2 regions of the Pseudarthrobacter sp. efr-133-R2A-89 genome follow, and region 2 is predicted to be linked to the other one. Evidence: riboswitches for the same ligand, from Rfam matches in the RefSeq annotation. Region 2 holds a riboswitch; the other holds the start of a gene.

Region 1 (7,095 bases), on a different contig from region 2:
GCCACCGGTTCAAGGAGCCCGGCAAGGGTCAGTGCGAACGTTGATTTCCCGGCGCCGTTCGGGCCGGTGACGGCCAGCGCCTGGCCGGCCCGGACCTGCGCGGCAACACCCTCCTGGACAGGGACCGGCGGGATTTTCCGGAAGCCTTTGCGGCGGGGACGCTCGCGGGAGACGGCCAGGTCTTCGGCTGCCAGCAGGAGATTGCCGGTTCCGGCGGCAGGGATGGCGGACCGGCGGCGGGTGGCTGGCACATACCCCGGCACCCAGACTCCGGCTGCCGTCAGCATGGCCCGGGCCTCGCCGAGCACCCGGTCCGGAGGTCCGTCCAGGAGCACGGCGGGATCCGAGGCGGAGCCCGGCTGCAGGACCACGATCCGGTCCACCAGGTCCTTCCAGACGGAAACCCGGTGCTCCACCACCACCAGGGTGGCACCGGTCTTGTCCAGGCAGCGTGCCACGGCGTCACGGACCTCCAGGACGCCGTCCGGGTCGAGGTTGGCGGTGGGCTCATCCAGCAGGATCAGCCCGGGGCGCATCGCCAGGATGCCCGCCAGCGCCAGGCGCTGTTTCTGCCCGCCGGAGAGGGCCGACGTCGGGTGGTCCAGCGGGAGGTGGGACAGTCCGACGTCGGCAAGCGCCTCGTGCACGCGCGCCCAGATGGCGTCGCGGGGCACGGCAAGGTTCTCGGCGCCGAAGGCGACGTCATCCCCCACCCGGGAGAGGACCACCTGGGTCTCCGGGTCCTGCTGCATGAGGCCGGACCGGCCTCGACGCTCGCGGGGTGGAGCGCCGTCGACCAGCAACGAACCGGACTCGTCCGCGTCGCCGGCCTCGCCGTCGTCGTTAATGTCGCCCAGGACCCCGGCGAGGGCATGCAGGAGCGTCGATTTCCCGGCACCCGAGGGACCGAGCAGGAGTACCCGCTCGCCGGGGCGGATATCGAGGTCGAGGGCGTGGACTGCAGGTTTGGCCCTGCCGGCATGCCGCCAGCCCCAGCCGCGGGCCGTGATGGCGGCAGGGCGCACGCCTCCTGCGGCGTCCTGGGAGGGCGCCATCAGGAGAAGACTGGCTCCGTTGCAGCCTTGCGGGACGCGAAGGAGCTCAACACGCCGGTGCGGGCCAGGCCGCGGGTAGCGAGCCAGGACAATGCGCCCGCCAGCACGGCGCCGGACACCGTGGTCAGGACGATGTAGGCGAGCTTGTCCGCCCCGGAGTAGGCAATGTTCCAACCCCAGGGTGCGAATGAGTCATTCAGGCCGCAGAAGAATCCAGCGGCCGCCCCCGCCAAGAGGGAGACGGGCAGGTTGAACTTGCGGTAGACGAAAACCGCGAAGATGATTTCCGCGCCCAACCCCTGGATGAAACCGGAGAAAAGGACTGAGGCGCCATACTGGGAACCCATCAGGAGCTCGCCCGTTGCGGCCACGGTTTCGCAGAACAGGGCGGCTCCGGGTTTGCGGATGATGAGCATTCCCAGCACGCCGGGAATCATCCAGCCGCCGGCCAGGATCCCGGTCAGGGGCGGGTAGGCGGCGTTCATGGGGGCCGACAGGGCGGCGGCGCCCTGGTCCCAGGCCCAGAAAATGACTCCACCGGCGATGGCCACCAGGGCCGCCACCACGATGTCGACGACGCGCCAGGACTTACTGGTGGTCTTCTTGATTGCAGCAGTACTCATGTGATCCTCCTGGGTAACAGGAGGGGAAAGTGGCTCCGGCTGGCGGACCGTTGCCGGTCCGGCCGGACACTTTGAGAACTCGACTCCCTTGCGCCGGTACTAACCGGATCAGGTTCGAGGGTCTGCGGCTGTCCCGCACTCTCAGCGCCCACCTGCGGTTCCCGGCATGGCCAGGTTGTCCGACGGCGGCGCTCCCCTGTCGTTTTTAAATGTTGATGTTCGCGTATAAATACTGCCCGGTTTGGGCGTGGTCAAGTTTACACCTGGCAGAGGCCGGGCGGCGGCCATGACGGCTAATGCGCCGGATGTGACCGCGACCCGCCGTCAGCGGCCCGGCGAGGATGCCGGCCATGCCCTTGCCCGGACCAGTCCGGCTGTACGGCTAGGCTGGAGGCAGTCCGTTTTCCGCCCGCAAGGAGTACTAGGAATGAACCTCTTCATCAAGCTGCTCGGTACCGGGGTGAGCCTGGGCGCAGGCCTGGTCGGCACCAAGCTCGTCAACACCATCTGGGAGAAGACCACCGGTCAGAAGCCGCCCAGCGGCAAGGGCGAGGACGTGCCCACCAGCCTGCGGTCGGCATTGACGTTCGCACTGATCTCCGCCTCCGTCAGCGCCATCATCCAGGTCCTGGCCAACCGGGGCACCCAGCGCGCCATCACCCGCTTCGCCAAGACGCAGGACATCGTCTAGCTGCTGGCGTTTTTAGCCGTCGTCGCGGTTGTCCGTCCGGGCAGCCTCGGCGGCGGCTTTTTGCACTACGGCCTCGAGTTCATCGGCGGCGAGCAGCTCCCGGTGCAGGTGCTTGGTGCGGTAGCCGGCCCGGCCCACCATGTGCGCGGACACCGGCACCGTGAGCAGCTGGAAGATCCAGGCCACCACCAGGACCGGCCAAACCCACCAGGTGCGCATCTGCAGCCCAATCGCTGCCAGCAGCAGGAACAGGCCCAGGACCTGCGGCTTGGTGGCGGCGTGCATGCGGCTCATCAGGTCCGGGAAACGGAGCAGCCCGATTGCGGCACCCAGGGACAGCAGCGCACCCGCCACCATGAACACCGCGGAGGCAAGGTCGATCCACGCGTCCGCGCCGGAAAAGTCAGGATTCATGGGGGTTCACCCTCCGGTCGGCGACGAACCGGGCCACCGTGACCGACCCGATGAACCCGATGATGGAGATGGCCACCACCAGCATCAGGTTGTTCAGGTGCCGGTTCACGGCCATGTCCACGCACAGGGCCCCGCCCAGGATGGCGAGCAGGACATCGGCCGCAAGGACCCGGTCCAGCAGCGAAGGGCCGCGGGCAATCCTGATGATGGCCCCGCCCGCGGCGAGGGAGAAGATGACGGCCGTGACCGCCAGGACAACGGGCATCATGCAGACGCCTCCATTCGGACGGCTTCAAGTTCTTCGGCGGAACCCATGATGCGGATCAGGCCCGCTTCGATGGACCGGACCTCGTTCCGCAGGCCCTCGATATCCTGCTTCGAGGTGATGTTCAGTGCGTGCAGGTACAGGGTGGAGGCCGGGCGGTCCACCTCCACCACCAGGGAGCCGGGAATCAGGGAGATCACGTGACCGGTGGCCGTGACGATCAGGTCCTGGTGGCTCCGGAGCTTCACCGCGACGACGGCGTTGGTCACCTTGGGGCCGCGGACGGTGGCCAGATACAGGACCTGGCCGCTGGCGACCACCACTTTCGCCAGGAAGGCAAAGGCAAAGGGCACGGCGTACAGGATGTTGAACCGGCCGCTGAGTTCCACCGGCGGAAGGTAGAACAACCTGGCAACGCCCACCGCCAGCAGGGCGCCGAAGAGCAGGTTCCCGGGGCTGAAGTCCTGCCAGAGGGCACCCCACACGATCACCAGCCAGACCAGGAGGGGAAGCTCCTGGCGCAGCGAAATCCGTTTGCGGCTCATCGTCCTCCTCCCGTCACGGTGGCCGGGACGGCGGTATTGCTGCCGAGGACCGACTGGATGTACGGGGCCCGGTCGAGCATGTCCCGCGCAGCCTGGTCGGAGAGACCGAACAGCGGCCCGGCGAACACGGTCAGGGCGACGCCGAGCACCACCAGGCCAAGGGTTGATCCCACCATGGTGCGCGGAAGGAGCGTGACCGTGTTGAGTTTGGCGCCCGGCCCGGCGGCGCGCCCGGAGGGTCCGGCCAACAGCACAGGGTCCGGATGTTCGGCGTCCTCCGGCTTCCGCCAGAACGCACGGTTCCATACGCGGGCGATGGCCAGCAGCGTCAGCAGGCTGGTCAGCACCCCTCCGATCACCAGCGCGTAGGCCAGCGGGGTTCCCAGCTCAATGCCGGCCTGCAGCAGCCCCACCTTGCCGAGGAACCCGGAGAACGGGGGGATGCCGGCCAGGTTCATACCGGGGATGAAGAACAGCATTGCCAGCAGGGGCGAGAGCTTGGCCAGCCCGCCGAGCCGGTCAACCGAGGAGCTGCCGCCGCGGCGTTCGATCAGGCCGGTCACCAGGAACAGGCTGGTCTGGATGGTGATGTGGTGCGCCACGTAGAAGACCGCCGCTGCCAGGCCTGCCACGGAGGACATGGCCAGGCCGAACACCATGTACCCGATGTGGCTGACCAGGGTGAACGAGAGCAGACGCTTGATGTCGCTTTGCGCCAGCGCACCAAGGATGCCCACCACCATGGTCAGCAGTGCCACCACCATCAGTGGCGTGTTCAGGGTGTCGCCGGGGAACAGCAGCGTTTCGGTCCTGACCATGGCGTACACGCCCACCTTGGTCAACAGGCCGGCGAACACGGCGGTGACGGGTGCCGGCGCCGTGGGGTAGGAGTCGGGGAGCCAGAAGGACAGCGGGAAGACGGCGGCCTTGATGCCGAACGCCACCAGCAGCATGACGTGCAGCAGGGTCCTGGTGCCTTGGTCCAGGTCGCCCAGCTTGAGGGCGAGGTCGGCCATGTTCACTGTCCCGGTTGCCCCGTACACCATGGCGATGGCGATCAGGAAGAGCACGGAGGACACCACGGACACCACCACGTAGGTGACGCCGGCGCGGATCCGGGGCCCGGTGCCGCCCAGGGTCATGAGCACGTAGCTTGCGGTCAGCAGGATCTCGAAGCCGACGTAGAGGTTGAAGAGGTCCCCGGAGAGGAACGCGTTGGACACCCCTGCCACCAGGATCAGGTAGGTGGGGTGGAAGATCGAGACCGGGGCGTCCTCGTCGCCGTCGGCCATGCCCTGCCCCGTGGCGTACACCAGCACGGCGAGGCTCACGGCCGAGGAGACCACCAGCATCAGCGAGGAGAACTGGTCCACCACCATCACGATGCCCCAAGGCGGCAGCCAGCCCCCGATGGTCACCGCGGCGGTTCCGCTGTTCCAGGCGGACGCCAGCAGGAGGCATTCCAGGGCCAAGGTAAGCGACAACAGTCCGATGCTGACCGCCCGCTGGGCGCGGGAGTGCCGGATAAGGAGGAAGGTCAGTGCCGCGCCCAGGATGGGAAGGACGACGGCGAGCGGGGCCAGGCTGGCGATGTTCACTTTGTGCCGCCTTCCGGGCCGGATTCGATGGTGGGCGAGCCGGGTTGTTCTTCCGCGGCCGCCTGTTCGGCCGGCATTTCCCGGCCTCCCGCCGTGACGGTGGCGAGCGGAAACTCGGACGTTTCGGCCGGGATTTCGGCGTCGTCCTCCGCGTCGAAGCTCGGTGTTTCCGCCACCCGGAGGTCCTCCACGTCGTCCTGGATATCGTCCTGGCGGGCCAGGACCCACGTGCGGTAGATGATGCCCAGCATGAACGCGGTCACGGCGAAGGAGATCACGATCGAGGTCAGGATCAAGGCTTGCGGCAGGGGATCGTTGTAATCACCGGCCGGGGTGTCCTTGGTGAAGAACGGAGCCAGGCCGGCGTATCCCCCGGTGGACAGGATCAGCAGGTTGGTGGCGTTGGCCAGCAGCATCAGCCCCAGCAGGACGCGGGTGAGGCTGCGCTCGAGGATCAGGTAGATGCCGCAGGCATACAGGGCGCCCATGACGATCAGCAGGGTCAGGTTGACGCTCATGCGTTGCCCTTTGCGGTGGTCTCGGCAGGAATACGGTCCGGTTCCTGGTCCTGCTGCGCCGGTTCAGGCCCGGCCGCTGCGGACCGTTCTTCCATGTGTTCATCGATCTCGGCGCCGAGGCTGCGCAGCACGTCGAGCACCAGGCCCACCACCACCACATACACGCCGATATCGAAGATGGTGGAGGTGACGAACTTGATGTCGCCGAACACGGGCAGCCACACCTCGATGATGGCGGACTGGAACACCTGGCCGCCCAACAGCAGGGGCGTCACGCCTGAGGCCGCGGCCAGGGCCAGGCCGGTGCCCAGCAACGCACCGGCGCTCAGCGGTGCGGCTTCCCGCAGTTCGAACCGCCCACCGGCCAGGTAGCGGATGGTCAGGGCCAGGCCGGCGGTCAGGCCGCCGGCGAAACCGCCGCCGGGCAGGTTGTGGCCGGCCAGCAGCAGGTACAGCGAGAAGATGATCATCGAGTGGAACATGAGGCGGGTGACCACCTCGAAGATGATGGAGCGGCGTTCCGGGGCGAGGGTCCTGCCCGCCACGATCCAGGCGTCCCGGGCCGACGCGGCGAACTTCCGGCTGATGGCCAGCGCCGCTCCGTCGCGGGACCCGGGGTCTACGCCGTGGTACCGCCCCACGGTGCCCTCGGCAACGGAGGCGGACCGCTGCAGGCGGTCGCCGCGGCCGCGGACGAAGATCAGGCTGGCCACGCCGGTGGCGGCCAGGGCAAGGACGCTGATCTCACCGAAGGTGTCCCACGCCCGGATGTCAACGAGGGTCACGTTGACCACGTTCAGGCCGCCGCCGCCCTCATAGGCGAGCTGCGGGAACTGCAGGGACACCGGGATGGCGGTCCTGGCTCCCATGGCGAAGATCGCGGCGAACACCATGGTCACGCCGAAGCCCAACCCGATGATGACGCGCAGCACCCGGTACTTTCCGCCGGTGCGGTCACGAAGCTCAGGGGGAAGGCTGCGCATGGCCAGGACGAACGCCACCAGGATGATGGTTTCCACCAGCATCTGGGTCAGGGCAAGGTCGGGGGCCCCCTGCAGGGCAAACATGAGGGCGATGCCGTATCCGGTGACGGAGACCATCAGCACCGCCAGGAAGCGCTTATTGGCCTTGACGGCGGCCAGCGCGCCAATCACGATGCCCACGCCGGCCACCAGTTGCAGCGGCGAGTGCGGGTCCACGAGGTAGATGTCCCGCGGCAGGGCATTGCCGCTGAGCAGGATGGCGGTGAGCGGCAGGACGAACGCCACGCTAAGGATCACCGCGAGGTAGAAGTAGAGGGAACCGCGCTGGGTCCGGCCCGTGATCCAGACTGCGGCGTCGTCCAGGGCGCCGATGGTGAGCTGGTAGCCCCGGTCGCCGTCCACC
Region 2 (7,095 bases):
GGTGACGTTGGGGCGTGCCTCGTAGATGGCTGCCACGACGCCCATGGGCACGTTGACCTGGCGGAGGCGCAGACCGTTGGGAAGGGTCTGGCCGCGGACCACGTTGCCCACGGGGTCCGGGAGGTTGGCCAGGTTCTCAAGGGCCGCCACCAGGCCGTCAACACGGCTTTCGGTGAGGGTGAGCCGGTCCAGGAGCGCTTTGGAGGTGCCGTTGTCCCGGCCGCGCCGGACGTCCATGGCATTGGCCGCCAGGATTGCCCGCACGTTCTCCTGCAGGGCCGCTCCCACGGCGCGGAGGCCGCGGTCCTTCCATGCCCGGTTGGCGGTGGCCATGCTGCGGGCGGCGTGACGGGAGCGGTCCGCGATGGCGTGGACTGCCGCTTCGACGTCTGCCGCGGCGGCCGGCCCCCCTGCCGCCGGGCCCGGCTGCGCGAGGTCAGCAGTGGTTCCGGTATCAACGGCAGAGTGGATCAGGGCTTCAGTCATAGTCCAAGTTTAGGCGAGCCGGCTGCTTAGACCAGCACCAGGTCATCTACATGAACAACTTCGCGGTCATAGCCGCTGCCGAGTTCCTCGCCCAACTCCCTGGTGGAGCGCCCGAGCATGTGCGGCAGCTCCTGGGATGAGTAGTTCACCAGTCCCCGGGCAACTACGGTGCCGTCGGCACCGGCAAGTTCAACGGCGTCGCCCGCTTCAAAGTCGCCGTGCACGGCCGAGATGCCGGCCGGCAGCAAGGACGTGTGGTGGTGGCGCACTGCCCGCACCGCGCCGTCGTCAAGGACCAGGCGGCCCTGCACGGACGCGACATGGGCCAGCCAGAGGAGGCGGACGGGCTTGCGCGAGCCGTTCACGGAAAACCAGGTGCCGACGTCCTCGCCGTTCAGGGCGGCGGCAGCGTTGGGCGTGGATGTCACCAGCGCGTGGATTCCGGAGCCTGCCGCCATGCTGGCCGCTTCCACCTTGGTCATCATTCCGCCGGTGCCCACTCCGGCCTTGCCTGTTTTCCCAATGGAAACGCCCTCAAGGTCCTGCGCTCCGGTAACCAGCGGGATGCGCTTGGCACCGTGGGCGGGCGGACCGTCGTAGAGGGCGTCGACGTCGGACAGCAGCACGAGCGCGTCGGCGCGCACCAGGTGTGCCACCAGGGCGGCGAGCCGGTCGTTGTCGCCGAAGCGGATCTCGTGGGTGGCCACGGTGTCGTTTTCATTCACGACGGGGACCACCCCGAGGTTGAGCAGCCGGTCCATGGCGCGGAGGGCGTTGGTGTGCTGGCTGCGCCGCATCAGGTCCTCGGCCGTGAGCAGGACCTGGCTGACAGTAACGCCATGGGCACCAAACGCCTGGGTGTACCGGGCCATCAGGAGGCCCTGGCCCACGCTGGCCGCCGCCTGCTGGGTGGCCAGGTCCCGGGGACGTTTTTCCAGCCCCAGCGGGGCCAACCCCGCGGCGATGGCGCCGGAGGAAACCAGGATGATTTCGGCACCCGCGTTGCGCTTGGCGGCGAGGGCGTCGGCCAGGGCGGTGAGGGACTCCTCGGAAATGCCGCCCTTGATGCTGGTCAGTGAGGAAGACCCCACCTTGACCACGATGCGGCGGGCATCCGCCAGCAGGCTTCTGTCCACGGAGCCCGCAACGGGCGCCGTGTCCACGACCCTAGAGGTCATCGTCCGCTTCCATTCCACTGTCCTGGACGGGGCGGGCAGCACGGCGTCCGCTGACGGACTCGGTCCAAATACCGGCCTTGCGCTCGGCCTCGAGTTCGGCGCGGGCGGCAGCCTTGGCGTCGCGGCGTTCCTGCTGCTCCTCACGCTTCTGGCTGCGGGTGGGGCGGTCGCCGATATCGGCGAACCGGACGTCTGTGCCACGGGGTGAAGCCAGGAGTTCCGCGCCAGCCATCATGGTGGGCTCCCAGTCGAAGACGACGCCGTCGTCCTCGCCAATGACCACGGTATCCCCCGGCTTGGCGCCCTGCTTGAACAGCTCGGTTTCCACGCCCAGCTTGGCCAGCCGGTCGGCAAGGTAGCCGATGGCTTCCTCGTTGGTGAAGTCGGTCTGCTTGACCCAGCGCTCGGGCTTCTCGCCGAGGACACGGAACAGCGGCTCCAGGTTCTTTTCCTCGCGGCGGATCTTGAACCCGGTTTCATTGACGGCGCGCGGCCGGAGCACGACGGGCTGGACCTTGGGAGGTTCGGCCGCGACGGCGTCGCGGGCGGCCTGGACGATTTCGGCCATGGCGAAGCCGAGCTGGCGCAGGCCCTCGTGGCTGGTGGCGGAAACCTCAAAGACGCGGTACCCGCGCGATTCCAGTTCCGGGCGCACGAATTCCGCCATGTCCTTGCCGTCCGGCAGGTCCACCTTGTTCAGTGCGACGAGGCGGGGGCGGTGGTTAAGGGGGACCACCTGGCCGTCGGAGCCTGCGTAGCTCATATCCACCGCGTACTTTTCGAGTTCGCCTTCGATGATGGCGAGGTCCGAGAGCGGATCGCGGTCGGATTCGAGCGTGCCGCAGTCGAGCACATGCACCAGGGCGGCGCAGCGCTCAACGTGGCGCAGGAAGTTGTGCCCGAGGCCTTTGCCTTCGCTGGCGCCTTCAATCAGGCCGGGGACATCGGCAATCGTGAAGCGGACATCGCCCGCCTGGACCACACCCAGGTTCGGGATCAGGGTGGTGAAGGGATAATCGGCGATCTTGGGCCGGGCGGCGGACATCGCGGCGATCAGGCTGGACTTGCCCGCGGACGGGAAACCCACCAGGGCGATGTCTGCAATGGACTTCAGTTCCAGGACCACATCGCGGGAGTCGCCTTCGATTCCCAGCAGGGCAAACCCGGGAGCGCGGCGTTTCTGGGAGGACAGGGCGGCGTTGCCGAGTCCGCCAATACCGCCGGCGGCGGCCACGTATTCGGTGCCTTCACCCACGAGGTCGGCCAGGACGGTGCCGTCTTTGGACTTGACCACGGTACCGTCCGGAACGGGAAGCACCAGGGTTTCGCCGTTCTTGCCGCCGCGCCAGTCGCCCATACCGGGCCCGCCGTTGCTGGCGTGCCGGTGCGGCGCGTGGTGGTAGTCGAGGAGGGTGGTGGTCTGGTGGTCCACCCGAAGGATCACGTCGCCGCCGTTGCCGCCGTTGCCGCCGTCGGGCCCGCCAAGGGGCTTGAACTTCTCCCGGTGGACGGAAACGCATCCATGGCCGCCGGTTCCGCCGGATACGTGCAGTACTACCCGGTCTACAAAGCTGGCCACGTGGATCTCCTCAGAATGCTGTTTACGCGGCGCCCGGGGACGCCACAACGATTGTAATGCGGTTAAAAGAACAGTGGAGCGGGCCCTCAGGCCCGCTCCACCGCTTCAAGACTTGTTGTTACTCTGCGGCTGCAGCAGCAACGATGTTGACCACGCGACGTCCGCGGCGGGTGCCGAATTCAACGGCGCCCGGGGTCAGTGCGAACAGGGTGTCGTCACCGCCACGGCCGACGCCGGCGCCCGGGTGGAAGTGGGTGCCACGCTGGCGGACGATGATCTCGCCTGCGGAAACAACCTGGCCGCCGAAGCGCTTGACGCCGAGGTACTGTGCGTTGGAATCGCGACCGTTGCGAGTGGAGCTCGCGCCCTTTTTATGTGCCATCTGAAATGCCTGCCTCTAAATTCTGGGGAATCTGTTGAAATGCCTGAACAGTAACCGGTGGTTACTTGATGCCGGTGATCTTGACCTTGGTCAGTTCCTGGCGGTGACCCTGGCGCTTCTTGTAGCCGGTCTTGTTCTTGAACTTCTGGATGACAATCTTAGGACCACGCAGGTCCTGGAGGATTTCAGCCGTAACAGTTACCTTGGCCAGGTCCTTCGCTGCGGAGGTGACCTTGTCACCGTCAACCAGGAGCAGTGCGGGCAGCTCAATGGTGCTGCCGGCTCCACCGGCGACGCGGTTCAGGGTAACGAAGTCTCCAACGGAAACCTTCTCTTGGCGGCCGCCTGCGCGGACAATCGCGTACACCACTTGGGAACTCACTTCTCTCGACGTTTATAACAAAATTTGCGTGCGGAACCGACTCAATAAAAGCCTGGTTTCTCGCTGTGCCTCAACGCCGTGGGGTCATAACCCAAGTGTTGGCGTAAGCACCGAAGATCCAGAATACGCTAAATCCGTCTCCAGCCGCAAATGAGGCTGGTTCCGGAGGGCCGGCTGTGATAGTAACCACAGCCTGGCATGCAGCGCCGCAACCGTGCGTATCCATTGTAGCCGGGGCGCCGCCGTTGGACGTCAGGAGTGAATGCGCGGCGCGCCGAAGAATTCCACTTCAAGCCGGCAGGACTGCTTGAACGCCGTCACCATGGCGGCCTGTTCATGGTCGGAGGCTTTCCGTCCGGCCGCGTCCACAATGGCGATGGCCTGCCGGGTGGCCTCGGCGAAGCCCTCGTCGGCATAGGTGCGGAGCCACGCAGCGTAGGCGTGCCCTTCCGGTTCGCCCGCCGCGAGGAACTGGGCGTGCAGTGTCCTGCCGACCTCAGCGTAGAGCCAGAAACAGGGCAGGACGGCGGCGGCAAGGACCGCATAGCTCCCCGATGCCGAGACTGCTGTGAGGTGGTCAACGTAGGACTTGGTGACAGGCCCCAGGCCCGTCTGCCCAGGCCGGGTGCTGAGCCATGAGCGGTGCAGTTCCGATTCGACCTCCAGGCACTGCCGGGCCGAGCCTGCCCAGAACAGCTGCTCCGCCTCGGACGGGGCCAGGGCACTGGCCCGGGCCAGGACCCGGGAGTACCCGTTCAGGTACTGGGCGTCCTGGGCCAGATAGTAGGCAAAGTCCTTCTCTGCCAGTTCGCCGGAAACCAGGCCGTGGATGAAGTCCAGGGCGTAGATATCCGCCAGGTCCTGCCGGGCTTCGGCCCAGAGCCCGGCAGCGAAGCCGCCTTCCGGCAGGTGGGGCCGCACGTGGTGGAAGTGGTGCACGGGCCCGTTTCCTTGGCCGACCTCCAGCCGGCCGGACTCCTCAAGCGCTCCGGCCAGCCATGGCTTGACCGTCCGCAGCGACGCTTCCCAGTCGCCCAGCCGGGCCTGGACCGTTGCCATGGCAGAGGACAGCGAACAACCCGTGCCGTGGCTGTTGCGGGTGTTGACACGGGCGCCGGGCACTTCCACGACGTCCCGGGCCAGCACACCGGCGGTGTTGACCAGCGCGTCCGGGCAGCCTTCGCCTGACAGGTGTCCGCCCTTGACCAGGACGGTGGCGCCGGTGGCATCCGCCAGGCGCCTGCCCTGGTCCAGCGCGGCTTCCCAATCCCCCGCGGGCTCTTCGCCCACGAGCATGGCCAGTTCGGGCAGGTTGGGGGTGATGAGGTGGGCAACGGGCAGCAGGTCGCGGAGGGCGGCTTCGGCGGATTCCTTCAGCAGCCGGTCGCCGCTGGTGGCCACCATCACGGGGTCCAGGACCACGACGGCGGGACGCACCTTCTCGAGCCACTGCTGGACTGTGCGGATCACCGCTTCGTCGCCGAGCATGCCGATTTTGACGGCGTCGATGGTGATGTCGTCGCTGACGGCATCGAGCTGCTGGGCCAGGAACGCAGCAGGCGGGACGTGGACGGCCACAACGCCGCGGGTATTCTGCGCGGTGAGTGCCGTAATGGCGGCCATGCCATATCCGCCGTGCGCTGCAATGCTTTTCAGGTCCGCCTGGATTCCTGCTCCACCGGATGGATCCGAGCCCGCGATGGAGAGGACCCGTGGGACGTCGCGGCCGGCAGGGGTGCCGGTGGCGTCAGTGGAGGCACTTGGCAGGGGCATGGAGAGGGTCGAAGACAACACAGACATCCCTTCGCCGGTACTAGCCGGACAGGTTCAACGGGTGTGGATCTCAGCCGGCCTTCTGCGCGGCACCCCGTGTCGGTTTCCCAGCCTAGCCGTTGGCGCGTTGGCATAGTGAAGGTGACAGCGGCGGGATGCCGGAAGTCCCCGCCCCGTGGACTGTTCCCCCTGTACTTTCGGGGGGAATGGTCCACGAGACGGGGACTTCACCTGTCGACGCCGTGGCTTGCCGGAATTTAGAGCTCCGAAGCCGGGACGCCCACCCCGAGGATGATGGGTTCCTCGGAACGCTTGCCGCTATCAGCAGGCTGCTGGTTCGCGGGCTCGGGGGCCTTGGCTGCGTGCGAGTGCCCGGTAGTGGCGGTTTGGACGTTCTCATGGTGCTGGACGGCGGTTTCGTTCGCGGCGCCCTGGGCTCGGCTGGCGGCCCGGTGGCGGCGCGGCCTGCGCTGCCTTGTCTGCTCCAGCGTGTGGTCGGAGTAGTCCTTTTCAGCCGGTGCTTCCGCGGCCCGTGCAGGGGCTTCGCCGCCCTGCGGCCGGGGCTCCTGTGCGGCCTGTTCCGTTGCCGGCTCAGCCGCTGCAGGATTTTCCGGAGCGTCCTCGACGGCGGAAACCGGCTGGCCGAGGTGCGCGAATGCTTCCGCGAGCCGGTCCAGCGTCAGGGCGGGCTTGGGCTGCTGCTCCTCCGCGTGCTCCACGAACGGAAGCGGGACTTTCTCGCCGCCGAACGTCAGGACCGCCGCGGGACGCCCGTGTGTATCGGCGTCGTGCTTTTCCCCGTCAGCTGCCGGTGCAGGCTGGACCGGTGCTTGCGGGTCCGGAGCCTCCTCTGCCGGCGCGTGCCGGGCAGCTGCCAGCTCGTCGTCGTGGAGGTGCGCCGCGTGGGCCGCCGCAGCGATGTTGGCCAGGGCAAGCCGGGTGGCTTCAGCCTTGGCGTGCCGCTCGGCGTCACTGGGATCCGGCTGCACAGTGTGCACGTGCACTGCGGGCGCCGGTACTGCCTCGGCCTGCTGGCCGCCGCGTCCACGGCGGCGCTTCCGCTCGGGGCGTGCACCGGGCTGCCCGGCATCGGTCCGCTGCCCGTCGGGGCGGTGGGCCTCCCCGCGGACTTCGGGACGGTTGTCGGCGCGCTGGACGTGGTGTTCGGCGGCCACGATGTTGGCGCGGCGGTGCTCCACGGGATCGTCGTGGGTCACGACGCCGCGTCCGGCACACGCCTCGCACTGCTCGCCGAAGACTTCCAGCAGGCCCGTGCCCATGCGCTTGCGGGTCATCTGGACCAGGCCCAGGGAGG

The links. Region 2 has a riboswitch for thiamine pyrophosphate ahead of thiD (bifunctional hydroxymethylpyrimidine kinase/phosphomethylpyrimidine kinase). Riboswitches for the same ligand answer to the same signal wherever they lie in the genome.
Region 1: it holds a riboswitch for thiamine pyrophosphate, as region 2 does, so the genes downstream of both, QRM95_RS12840 (ECF transporter S component) here and thiD (bifunctional hydroxymethylpyrimidine kinase/phosphomethylpyrimidine kinase) in region 2, are expected to answer to the same signal.

The regions. Positions count from the first base shown of each region.
Region 1 is NZ_JARVSE010000006.1:257,407-264,501, forward strand. It holds gene QRM95_RS12835 (ABC transporter ATP-binding protein) at 1-1,055, opposite strand, end outside; gene QRM95_RS12840 (ECF transporter S component) at 1,055-1,678, opposite strand; TPP riboswitch at 1,746-1,886, opposite strand; gene QRM95_RS12845 (DUF4235 domain-containing protein) at 2,106-2,369, shown strand; gene mnhG (monovalent cation/H(+) antiporter subunit G) at 2,382-2,783, opposite strand; gene QRM95_RS12855 (MrpF/PhaF family protein) at 2,773-3,051, opposite strand; gene QRM95_RS12860 (Na+/H+ antiporter subunit E) at 3,048-3,593, opposite strand; gene QRM95_RS12865 (Na+/H+ antiporter subunit D) at 3,590-5,191, opposite strand; gene QRM95_RS12870 (Na(+)/H(+) antiporter subunit C) at 5,188-5,709, opposite strand; gene QRM95_RS12875 (Na+/H+ antiporter subunit A) at 5,706-7,095, opposite strand, start outside.
Region 2 is NZ_JARVSE010000001.1:503,265-510,359, forward strand. It holds gene QRM95_RS02350 (glutamate-5-semialdehyde dehydrogenase) at 1-486, opposite strand, end outside; gene proB (glutamate 5-kinase) at 513-1,664, opposite strand; gene obgE (GTPase ObgE) at 1,654-3,243, opposite strand; gene rpmA (50S ribosomal protein L27) at 3,362-3,625, opposite strand; gene rplU (50S ribosomal protein L21) at 3,687-3,995, opposite strand; gene thiD (bifunctional hydroxymethylpyrimidine kinase/phosphomethylpyrimidine kinase) at 4,260-5,780, opposite strand; TPP riboswitch at 5,790-5,887, opposite strand; gene QRM95_RS02380 (Rne/Rng family ribonuclease) at 6,038-7,095, opposite strand, start outside.